DNA from 3 places in the Methylobacterium sp. 001424705 genome. Region 3 is predicted to be linked to each of the others. Evidence: riboswitches for the same ligand, from Rfam matches in the RefSeq annotation. Region 3 holds a riboswitch; each other region holds the start of a gene.
The links. Region 3 has a riboswitch for cobalamin ahead of AC6EUL_RS05470 (CbtB domain-containing protein). Riboswitches for the same ligand answer to the same signal wherever they lie in the genome.

Region 1 (3,265 bases), on a different contig from region 3:
GGCGGCGTCCCACGTCGTGGCGACGTAGCGGTCGCTGGCCGCGTCGTAGCGCATCGGATGCGTCAGGCGGCCCTCGCCCTCCAGGGCGTAGTCGGTCCAGCCGCGCAGCGCGCTCACGGTGTGCTTGGCGAAGAACTTCGGCGGCGTGCGCTTGTCGGTGGCCTCCCAGGACACCGCCTTCACGCCGTTCTCGCAGAACTCGAACGAGGACCCGTGCGCCGGATCGCCCCAGGCGCAGCCGGGACAGTCGAAGCCGTCGGGCTGGTTGGCCTTCAGCATGGCGCGCGCACCCGACAGGGGCGCCCGGCTTCCCAGCAGGTGCTTGCCGCAACTTTTCAGGGCCCCCCAGCCGCCAGCCGCGGAGGAGCGCTTCGGGGTCGCGACCGGATGATCCATGACGGGGTCCTGGGGGGCAGGGCTCGCATGGCCGACGATCGGCCGCGAAGCGGAGCAGTCTCGCCCCAGCGATATCGCGATGCACAGCGCGCGCTCAATCGCGCGAAAACGCAGGCCAGTCATGCCGTTAGGGGTCCCATGCGTTTTTTGCAGAGCCGATGAAGACCGGGTTAAAACCGTTCCAGGCCGCAATGTGGACAATCGGGACCTTCCTCTCCGGCCCCGGTCCCTGGCGGAGGGCGGGTCGATCGCCTAACCCTCGGGCCGGATCGGCCGCTGGAAAGCGGGGAAGACGGGAGCGGGGGAGATGCGGACGCCGGTGAGGATCTTCGCGGCGGCGGCCGTCGGCCTCGCGGTCGGCCTCGCGGTGATGGCGCATGACCGGCAGATGGGCGCCGAATGGGCCGTGTCGGCCGAGCAGATCGCCGACGCGCAGGCCTACGGCAAGCCCGGCGTGGAGCTTCCGCCGGGCCACATGGTGACCGCGCCCCAGCGCAGCGAGGGCGCGGAGCGCCTTCCCCTGAAATGGATCCTCCTCGGCCTCGCGGCCGGTGGCGCGGTCCTGGCCGGCACGGGCCACCGGCGCGCGCCGGCGCGGAAACCGGATGACCGACCCTGACGCCCGACGCCTGTCGCCTGCCGGGCACACCGGCCCGAAAACCCCGCGCGGCCATTGACGCCGTCACCGCGTGTCGGGCTTCCTGGCGTCGGACGGTTCCTCCCCGGAGGATCAAAAGGGAACGCGGTGAGGAATTTTGTTCCAACGCCGCGGCTGCCCCCGCAACTGTAAGCGGCGAGTTCCTCATCAGCACGTCACTGGGTGTCTCGACATCTGGGAAGACGATGAGAGGGCGGTGACCCGCGAGCCAGGAGACCTGCCGTCAGTCGTGGTCACACGCGAAACGCATCGGGCGGGGTGTCCTGGTGGGTGTCGGGGCGGATGCCGTGCGGCATCCGGGCCGGCCTCGTTCGCGGTGACGTGCCACAGACGTCGCCCGAGGTCCCATGTCGTCCTCCCGTTCTCGATCGTTTCCCCGTTCACGGCCCACCGCCCGATCCTGGCTCCTCGGCGCCTGCGCCGGTTTCCTGCCCTACGGCGCCGGTATTCCGGACGCGTTCGCCGAGACTGCGCAGGCGGACCTCGCCGAATTGTCCGTGACCGCCGAGGCCCCGGCCAGCGGTGGCCGCGGGCCAGCCGCCCATGCGGGATTCGTCGGCGGCGTCACCGGCATCGGCGGCGGCCTCCGCAGCGTCGATGCGGCGAGCGCCGGCGTGATCTCGGGGGCGGCACTCAACAGCCGGCCGATCACCCGGCCCGGCGAGGCGCTCGAGAGCGTGCCCGGCCTCATCGTCACCCAGCATTCCGGGGAGGGGAAGGCCAACCAGTTCTTCCTGCGCGGGTTCAACCTCGACCACGGCACCGACATCGCGCTTCACGTGGACGGCATGCCGGTGAACATGCGCACCCACGCCCACGGCCAGGGCTATGCCGACCTGAATTTCCTGATCCCGGAACTCGTCGGCGCGGTCGAATTCCACAAGGGACCCTACTTCGTCCGCGACGGCGACTTCGCCTCTGCCGGCTCGGTGCGGATCGACTATCTCGACACGGTCGCGCGCAACCTCGCGCTGACGTCGCTCGGCAGCTTCGGCTACAAGCGCGCCCTCAGCATCGCCTCCGCGCCCCTCGGCGAAGGCCACCTGCTCGTGGCCGGCGAGGCCCAGACCTATGACGGCCCCTGGGACGTGCCCGACCGCCTCGCCAAGCTGAACGCCGTCGTCCGCTACAGCCAGGGCACGGCCCTCGACGGCTTCGCGCTAACGGGCATGGCCTACTGGGCCAAGTGGAACGCCACCAACCAGATCCCGGAGCGCGCCGTGGCGGAGGGGATCATCGGCCGCTTCGGCTCCCTGAATCCCACGGACGGTGGCGACACCGGCCGCTTCTCCCTCTCGGGCCGCTGGAGCCGGACGACCGACGCCGGCATCACCCGGGCGAGCGGCTATGTCATCCGCTACGGCATGAACCTGTTCAACGACTTCACCTACTTCCTCAACGATCCGGTGAACGGCGACCAGTTCCGCCAGCGCGACAGCCGGGTGCTCGGCGGCGGCGAGGTCAGCCACACCGTCGAGGGCACCCTGTTCGGCTTGGCCGTGGAGAACGAGATCGGCCTCCAGACCCGCACCGACGCCATCCGGGTCGGCCTGTTCAACACCACGGCGCGGCAAACCCGCTCGACCGTGCTCGATGACCGGGTGCTGGAGGCGAGCGCGGCCCTCTACGTCGAGAGCCGGATGCGCTGGACCGACTGGCTGCGCACCAGTGTCGGCGTGCGCGCCGACGGGTTCTCCGCCGATGTCCGCTCGGACACGCCGGCCAATTCCGGCACGGCCCGGGACGGGATCGTCAACCCGAAGCTCGGCCTCGTGCTGGGACCCTGGTTCGACACCGAGGTGTTCGTGAATTACGGGGGCGGCTTCCACTCGAACGATGCCCGCGGCGTCACCGCCACGGTGGATCCGGCGAGCCCGCTCTTCAACATCAGCCGCTCGCCCTTCCTCGTGCCTTCGACGGGCTCGGAGATCGGCCTGCGCAACCGCAGCCTCGCCGGGCTGGAGACGGCGGTGACGCTGTTCCAGCTCGACTTCGCCTCCGAGAACCTGTTCCAGGGCGACAGCGGCACCACCGAGCCGAGCCGTCCCACCCGCCGCTTCGGCGTCGAATGGACCAACCGCTACGCGGTGACGCCCTGGCTCTCCCTGGAGGGGGACCTGACGGTGACGAATGCCCGCTTCGCGGACCGCGACCCCGTCGGCAACCGGGTCCCGGAGGCGCCCACCACCATCGCCTCGGCCGGGTTCACCT
Region 2 (3,265 bases), on a different contig from region 3:
CGACGGCGCCGGCCGGGCCTGCGCCCTCCCCATGCTGTCCGAGGGGGGATGTCCCACGTGTCCGCTCACCGCCAACGCCCGGATTCGGCGGGGGTGTCGGAACCGGGCCGGGAGGGCGGTCGCTTCCTGAAGCCCCTGCGCGCGGCGCGCGGCCTATGCCGGCGCCCGCTCGCCACTGTGGTCGGGGCCGAATACGACACCGTCCTCTCGCAGCTGGAGACCGGACGGGGACGGGTCCCACCGAATTGCTACCGCGCCTGGGCGGCCGTCCGCGACGTCCCCGCCTAGGCCCTCGTCCGGGACCCGATGCGCGTCGACGGCCCGCTCACCCACGCGATCCTGTTCGCGGACCACGACGCGGTGGCGGCGAGCGGCTGAGGCGACCCGCCCCCGAGCCCGTCCCCGGCGCCGTCAGGGACAGGCGGCGTCCTCCTGCGCCGGTGCGGCCGACTTCGGGGCGTTGCGGGCGCGCTCGGCCCGCAGCTCCCGCTCGGCCATCAGCCAGAACTCGACCTCGAACCCCTCGGGGCGGTGGTTGCGCTCCCAGATCTCATGGGCGCGCTCGCGGATCCGCTCGAACGTGATCCCATCCTCGGACATCGTGCTCTCTGCTCCTTCAGTCTCGGTCACAGCGTCACAGCCCGGTTCTCCCTGCGGGGCCAACGCTCCACGGCGGGATTTGTCCCCCGATCCGCGCGAGGCCGCCCCGGTCGCCCCCTGCGCAGGGCAGGCTGCCGAACCCCGGGGGATTTGACGGCGGCGCCGGAAACGGCCTAGCTTACCCGCGACGGTTCCTCTTTAACGAGGATCAAAAGGGAACGCGGTGAGGGCGAGAGCCCGAAGCCGCGGCTGCCCCCGCAACTGTAAGCGGCGAGCTCCTCATCAACACGTCACTGGGTGAACGGTCCGTCAGGACCCGGGACCTGGGAAGACGATGGGAGGGCGGTGACCCGCGAGCCAGGAGACCTGCCGTCAGTCGTGGTCACACGCGAAACGCATCGGGCGGGGTGTCCTGGTGGGTGTCGGGGCGTTCGCTTGCCGCGAACGGACCGACCTCTTCGCGGTGACGTGCCACTCCGCGCGACTCGTCGCGTCAGCCGTCCCGTCGATGCCCGTCCTCGCCCGCAAGTCTTGCTCCCGCATGCTCCCTCCGGCCGCCCCGCGCGGCCCGGTGACGGCTGCGCCGCGGACACGCCGGCCCCGGGCCCCGCTTGCCAATTGTGATGTTATAACATTCAGTCTAGCGGAGACGGCAGGTCGGCCCCGACCGATGCCCGCGCCCATGTTCGGTTGCCCCATGTCCGGTTGCCCCACGTCCAGTTACCCCACATCCCGTTACCCTATGCCCGTCGCCCCCATCCCGTCCCGAACCGCGAACGCGCGCGGGTCGCGGCAAGGCCCAACCTTGCCGTCGCGACACGTCCTGCCCCTGGCGGCCCTGCTCGGCGGCCTGCTGCCGATCTCCGCCGAGGCCGAGACCCGGGAGGTCCCGCCGGCCGTCACCCTGGAGACCCTGGAGGTCGCGGGCTCCGGGCGGGGCGGCCCGGCGCCCGCCGAGGGGCTCAACCTGCGCAGCCCCGGCCGCAGCGCCAGCCGCCTCGGCCTGACGGCCCTGGAGACCCCCGCCAGCGTCGACGTGATCGCGGGCGAGACCACGCGGCTGCGCGGCCAGAACACGGTGGCGGAGGCCGTCACCCAGAACGCCACCGGCATCACCACGGTGGCGGCGCCGGGCAACGGCAACGGCGCCTTCACGGCCCGGGGCTTTTCCGGCCCGAACTCGATCCAGCAGCTCTACGACGGCACCCGCCTGTTCGTGGGCGCCGGCACCGTCACCTTCCCGTTCGACACCTGGAACGTCGAGCGCATCGAGGTGCTGCGCGGGCCGGCCTCCGTGCTCTACGGCGACGGCGCCATCGGCGGCGTGATCAATGTCGTCACCAAGAAGCCGGTCTTCACGCTCCTCAACGAGGCCCGCGCGGCGGTCGGCTCGGACGGTCTGGCGCGTCTGGCCCTGGATTCCGGCGGCCCGATCGGGGAGGCGCTCGCCTACCGCCTCAACATCAGCGGCAACCGCGCCGAGGGCTGGATCGCCCCGGACGGGAGCTTCCGCAACCTCGCGGTCTCGGGCGCCCTGACCCTGCAGGCGACGCCGGACCTCGCCGTCACCCTGAGCCATGATTTCGGCTATCAGGAGCCGGCCCGCTACTGGGGCACGCCCCTCGTCGACGGGCGCATCCGCGACGCCCTCCGGTTCAACAACTACAACGTCCGCGACGCCCAGATCCTCTGGACCGACAACTGGACGCAACTGCGCGCCGAGTGGACGCCGAGCGCCGACGTCACGGTCCGCAACACCGCCTACCGGCTCCAGAGCCGGCGCCAGTGGCGGGACGTGGAGCAATACGCCTTCAACCGCGGCACCGGGCGGATCGACCGCTCCGACTACCTCGAGATCTACCACCAGCAGGAGCAGATCGGGAACCGCCTCGACGCCACCTTCCGCGGCACCCTGTTCGGCTTCCGCAACGAATTCCTGGCCGGGTTCGACGTGAACCACATCGCCTTCCGGCACACCAACAACTTCTATTTCGACACCACCACCAGCGTCGATCCCTTCGCCTACGACCCGGGCCTGTTCCCGGCCGAGGGCCGCGCCCGGCCCGCCTACGCCACCAGCACGCGCCAGGCCTCGGTCTTCGCCGAGAACCGCCTGATCCTGTCCGACCAGGTCTCGCTCCTGGCCGGCGTGCGCTACGACGCGCCGGTGCTGCAGCGGACCGACCTCGTCACCGGCAACACCTTCGACCGCGACTTCCGGGCGCTGAGCTACCGCTTCGGCGCCGTCTACAACCCGACGCCGCTGCTGGCGCTCTATGCCCAGTACGCCACCGCCACCGATCCGGTGGGCAGCCTGATCTCCCTGTCGCAGAGTCTCGCCAACTTCCGGCTCTCCACCGGCGAGCAGGTGGAGGTCGGCGCCAAGGGCGTGGCCTGGGACGGCCGGGCCGAGTGGACGCTGGCCGGCTACCGCATCGTCAAGGACAACCTGATCTCGGCGGTACCGGGCCAGCCGACGCTCTCGACCCAGGTCGGGCAGCAATCCTCCCTCGGCGTCGAGGCGGCCCTGAGCCTGCACCTCTCCGAGGCCTGGCGCATCGACGCCAACCTGGCGCTGCTGCACGCCCAGTACGACACCCTCGACCAGGCGGTCGGCGGGGCGGTGGTGTCCTATGCCGGGCGCCAGCCCATCGACGTGCCGGAG
Region 3 (3,265 bases):
TGACGATGATGGCGAGGCGCCGGCCGTTCGCATTCTCCACGAGGTGGCGCACCAGGGTGGTCTTGCCGGCCCCGAGGAAGCCCGTGACGATGGTGCAGGGGATCTTGGCGACGAGGGTCATTCGGCGGCGTCCGGAAGGGGGGGCGCCGCGACGGGCGGCGGGAATGGGGGAAGGCGGGCGACGACGCCCTTGCGGAATTCCTGCGGCCGGGCCTTCCACGGCACGATGCCGTCCGGCGTCTCGGCATAGAGCGCCACGCCGTCCAGGATGGTGCCGGCCGACGCGACCGGGTCGAGATCGCCGTAGACGTAGGTCCAGCGGCCTTGCGAGGCCACCGCCACCGTGCAGGGGCGCTTGCAAACCGAGAGGCATTCGACGCTCTCGACCGTGATGCCCGGGTGGCCGCCGGCGCTCACGGCGTCCTGAAGCGCGGCGAGCAGGCGGGCGCCCGCCCGCGGCTCCGAGGCGTCGCCGGCCGTCCGGCAGGTGGCGCAGACGTAGAGGGTGACGGCGGCGTGGTCCGTGTCAGGCCGCGGGTCGGGCATGTGGTCAGGCATGGGTCGGCCGCGCGTGGGTCGGCCGGGTCTTGCCGAACAGCCCCCAGGCCCAGCCATAGGCCAACCCGATCACCGCCCAGAACACGAAGGCGATGCCCAGCGAGCGCGCCGCGAACTGCGCGGCGTAGGAGGCCGGCAGGTTCGAGGCGGCGTGGCTCGCCTCCGGCGCACCCGCGAGATGGGGCGCGACGAGGAGCACGATGCCGCCCGCGATGGTGATCGGCGCCCGCCGGATCGCGATAAGGTAGAGCCCCATGGCGGTGGCCGCGGCGGTCATCACCCACCAGAACTGGCGGTCGGCCAGCGGCGCGGCCTCCATTCCGGGGAGTTCCGGCGCGAGGCCGAGGGCGGGGGCCAGCGCCACCGCGAGGAAGCCGCCGATGGCGAAGCGCAGGCCGGTCTCGGGGTTGGGCTCGCGGTTGCAGGCCAGGAGCACGGCACCGAGCAGGAACGCGTAGCCGACGCCGCCCACCAGGGTGGCGAGCGCGGTGAAGGCCATGCGCGGCAGGCCGGGGCCAGGCTGCCAGTCGGGCGCGACCTCGCCGCCCGCCACCGAGGGATCCTTGGTGCCGTGATCGTGACCGCCATGGACGCGGACGATCAGCGAGGCGGGGGTCGGCCGAACGGGGGCGGCGGAGGCCTGCGTCTCGTAGCGCTCGGCCGCGATGATGAGCGGCGAGGTGAGTGCGAGCTGCAGGCCCGTCGCGACGACGGCCGCGAGGAAGCCGGCGACCAGGGCCGCCGACACGAGCCGGATGATCATGGGATTGTCTGCCTTAAGCGGAGACGCTCAGTGGCAGGGGAAGTTCTGGCTGTGGCGGAAGTCGTGCGCCGCGTTGTGCAGCGCCATCGCGGGGGCGAAGCCTGCCATGAATACGAGGCCGAGGCCAAGGAAGGCGGCCACGAGCACGGCGCCGAGGCGCTCGTTGGTGCGGGTGCCGGTCAGGACGAGGGTGTTGGTCGACATCGGGTTCATCTCCTGGCCGCCCCGCCGGCGGCCGTCAAGCATCGAGCGGGAGGACGGCAGGTCTCCTGGCTCGCGGGTCGCTGGTCCTGCCGCCTTCCCGGATCGCTCCAGTGGCTGATGGCAGTCCCGTCTCCGCTCACAGTTGCGGGGGCAGCTGCGGTTTCGAGGTCGCCCCCTCACCGCATTCCCTTTTCACCCCGTCGCCGGGGCACCGTCCGATCCACGCTTCTACGCGGTTGCCGATCCGCTGACAACGCGGCCCGGATCGGATTCCCGCCTTTGACCCGGGACCTCGATTTCGGGCACAGCAGGCCGCATGCCGCATCCTCCACCCAGACTGACCCTCGTGCTCGGCGGCGCGCGCTCCGGCAAGAGCGCCCATGCCGAGGGGCTGATCGAGGCGCAGCCTCGGCCCTGGCTCTACCTCGCCACCGCCCAGGCCTGGGACGACGAGATGCGCGAGCGCATCGCGCTCCACCGCGCCCGCCGCCCGGACGGCTGGATCACGCAGGACGTGCCGCTCGCCCTGCCCGAGGCGGTCGCCGCCGCGACCGGGCCGGTGCTGGTCGATTGCCTCACCCTCTGGCTCACCAACCTGATCCTGGCGGAGGCCGACGTGGACGCCGCCACCGCCGCGCTGCTCGCGGCCTGCGCGGCGGCCCCCGGCCTGGTTGTCCTGGTGGGCAACGAGGTCGGCCTCGGGATCGTGCCGGACAACGCGCTGGCCCGCCGTTTCCGCGATGCGGCGGGGCGCCTGCACCAGCGCCTCGCGGCCCAGGCGGACCGCGTCGTCCTCACGGTGGCGGGCCTGCCCCTGATCGTGAAACCCCAACCCGGAGCCACCCCATGACCGACGCCGACCGCCATCGCGAAAAGATGGAGAAGCGCAAGGCCGTCCAGGATGCCGAGGTGGCGGAGAAGACGATCGAGAAGGGGCTCCTCATCGTCAACACCGGGCCGGGGAAGGGCAAGACCACGGCGGCCCTCGGGCTGATGCTGCGGGCGCTGGGCCACGGCTGGCGCGTCGGCGTGGTGCAGTTTATCAAGGGTGCCTGGGACACCGGCGAGAAGCACGCCCTCACGGCCTTCGGCGACCGGATCGACTGGCACACCCTCGGCGAGGGCTTCACCTGGGAAACCCAGGACAAGGCCCGCGACATCGCCGCCGCCGAGCACGCCTGGGCCAAGGCCCTCGACCTCATGGCCGATCCGACGATCCGCCTCGTGGTGCTGGACGAGCTCAACATCGCCCTGCGCTACGACTACTTGGATCTCGAGGCCGTGGTGGCGGCCTTCCGGGCGCGCCGACCGGACCTCCACGTCGTGGTCACCGGCCGCAACGCCAAGCCGGCCCTGATCGAGGCCGCCGACCTCGTCACCGAGATGGCGGTCGTGAAGCATCACTTCGCCGCCGGGGTGAAGGCGCAGGTGGGCATCGAATTCTGATGCGCTTCGTCCTCGGCCCGGTCGGGCTCCTTGTCCTGTCGGGCATCCATCCGGCCTGCGCTGAAACCGCGCCGGCCTGGCCGGCCAGCTATCTCGGCCGCGTCGAGGCCCTGGCGGTGGTGGAGGGCCTGAACGCCCGGCTGCTCGCCAGCCGCTCCGCCACCGCGACCCTCGAAGGCTGGTGCGCCGAGCACGGCATGGCCGCGACGCCCCTGCTCGCGGCGAATCTGCAGCGCGGCGCGGACAAGCCCGCCTCGGAGGAGACGCGCCGGCGCCTGAATGCCGGCTCCGACA

Region 1: linked by a shared signal. The riboswitch ahead of AC6EUL_RS01275 (TonB-dependent receptor) and the one ahead of AC6EUL_RS05470 (CbtB domain-containing protein) in region 3 are both predicted to bind cobalamin.
Region 2: linked by a shared signal. The riboswitch ahead of AC6EUL_RS11840 (TonB-dependent receptor) and the one ahead of AC6EUL_RS05470 (CbtB domain-containing protein) in region 3 are both predicted to bind cobalamin.

Annotation. Positions count from the first base shown of each region.
Region 1 is NZ_JCBANU010000001.1:271,954-275,218, reverse strand. Features, by position in the region: gene AC6EUL_RS01285 (FdhF/YdeP family oxidoreductase) at 1-396, opposite strand, end outside; gene AC6EUL_RS01280 (hypothetical protein) at 704-1,015, shown strand; cobalamin riboswitch at 1,092-1,293, shown strand; gene AC6EUL_RS01275 (TonB-dependent receptor) at 1,402-3,265, shown strand, end outside.
Region 2 is NZ_JCBANU010000013.1:83,635-86,899, reverse strand. Features, by position in the region: gene AC6EUL_RS11850 (hypothetical protein) at 94-288, shown strand; gene AC6EUL_RS11845 (DUF2934 domain-containing protein) at 412-600, opposite strand; cobalamin riboswitch at 772-988, shown strand; gene AC6EUL_RS11840 (TonB-dependent receptor) at 1,343-3,265, shown strand, end outside.
Region 3 is NZ_JCBANU010000004.1:183,987-187,251, reverse strand. Features, by position in the region: gene cobW (cobalamin biosynthesis protein CobW) at 1-121, opposite strand, end outside; gene AC6EUL_RS05480 (DUF1636 family protein) at 118-558, opposite strand; gene AC6EUL_RS05475 (CbtA family protein) at 551-1,321, opposite strand; gene AC6EUL_RS05470 (CbtB domain-containing protein) at 1,349-1,525, opposite strand; cobalamin riboswitch at 1,564-1,756, opposite strand; gene cobU (bifunctional adenosylcobinamide kinase/adenosylcobinamide-phosphate guanylyltransferase) at 1,842-2,375, shown strand; gene cobO (cob(I)yrinic acid a,c-diamide adenosyltransferase) at 2,372-2,971, shown strand; gene AC6EUL_RS05455 (hypothetical protein) at 2,971-3,265, shown strand, end outside.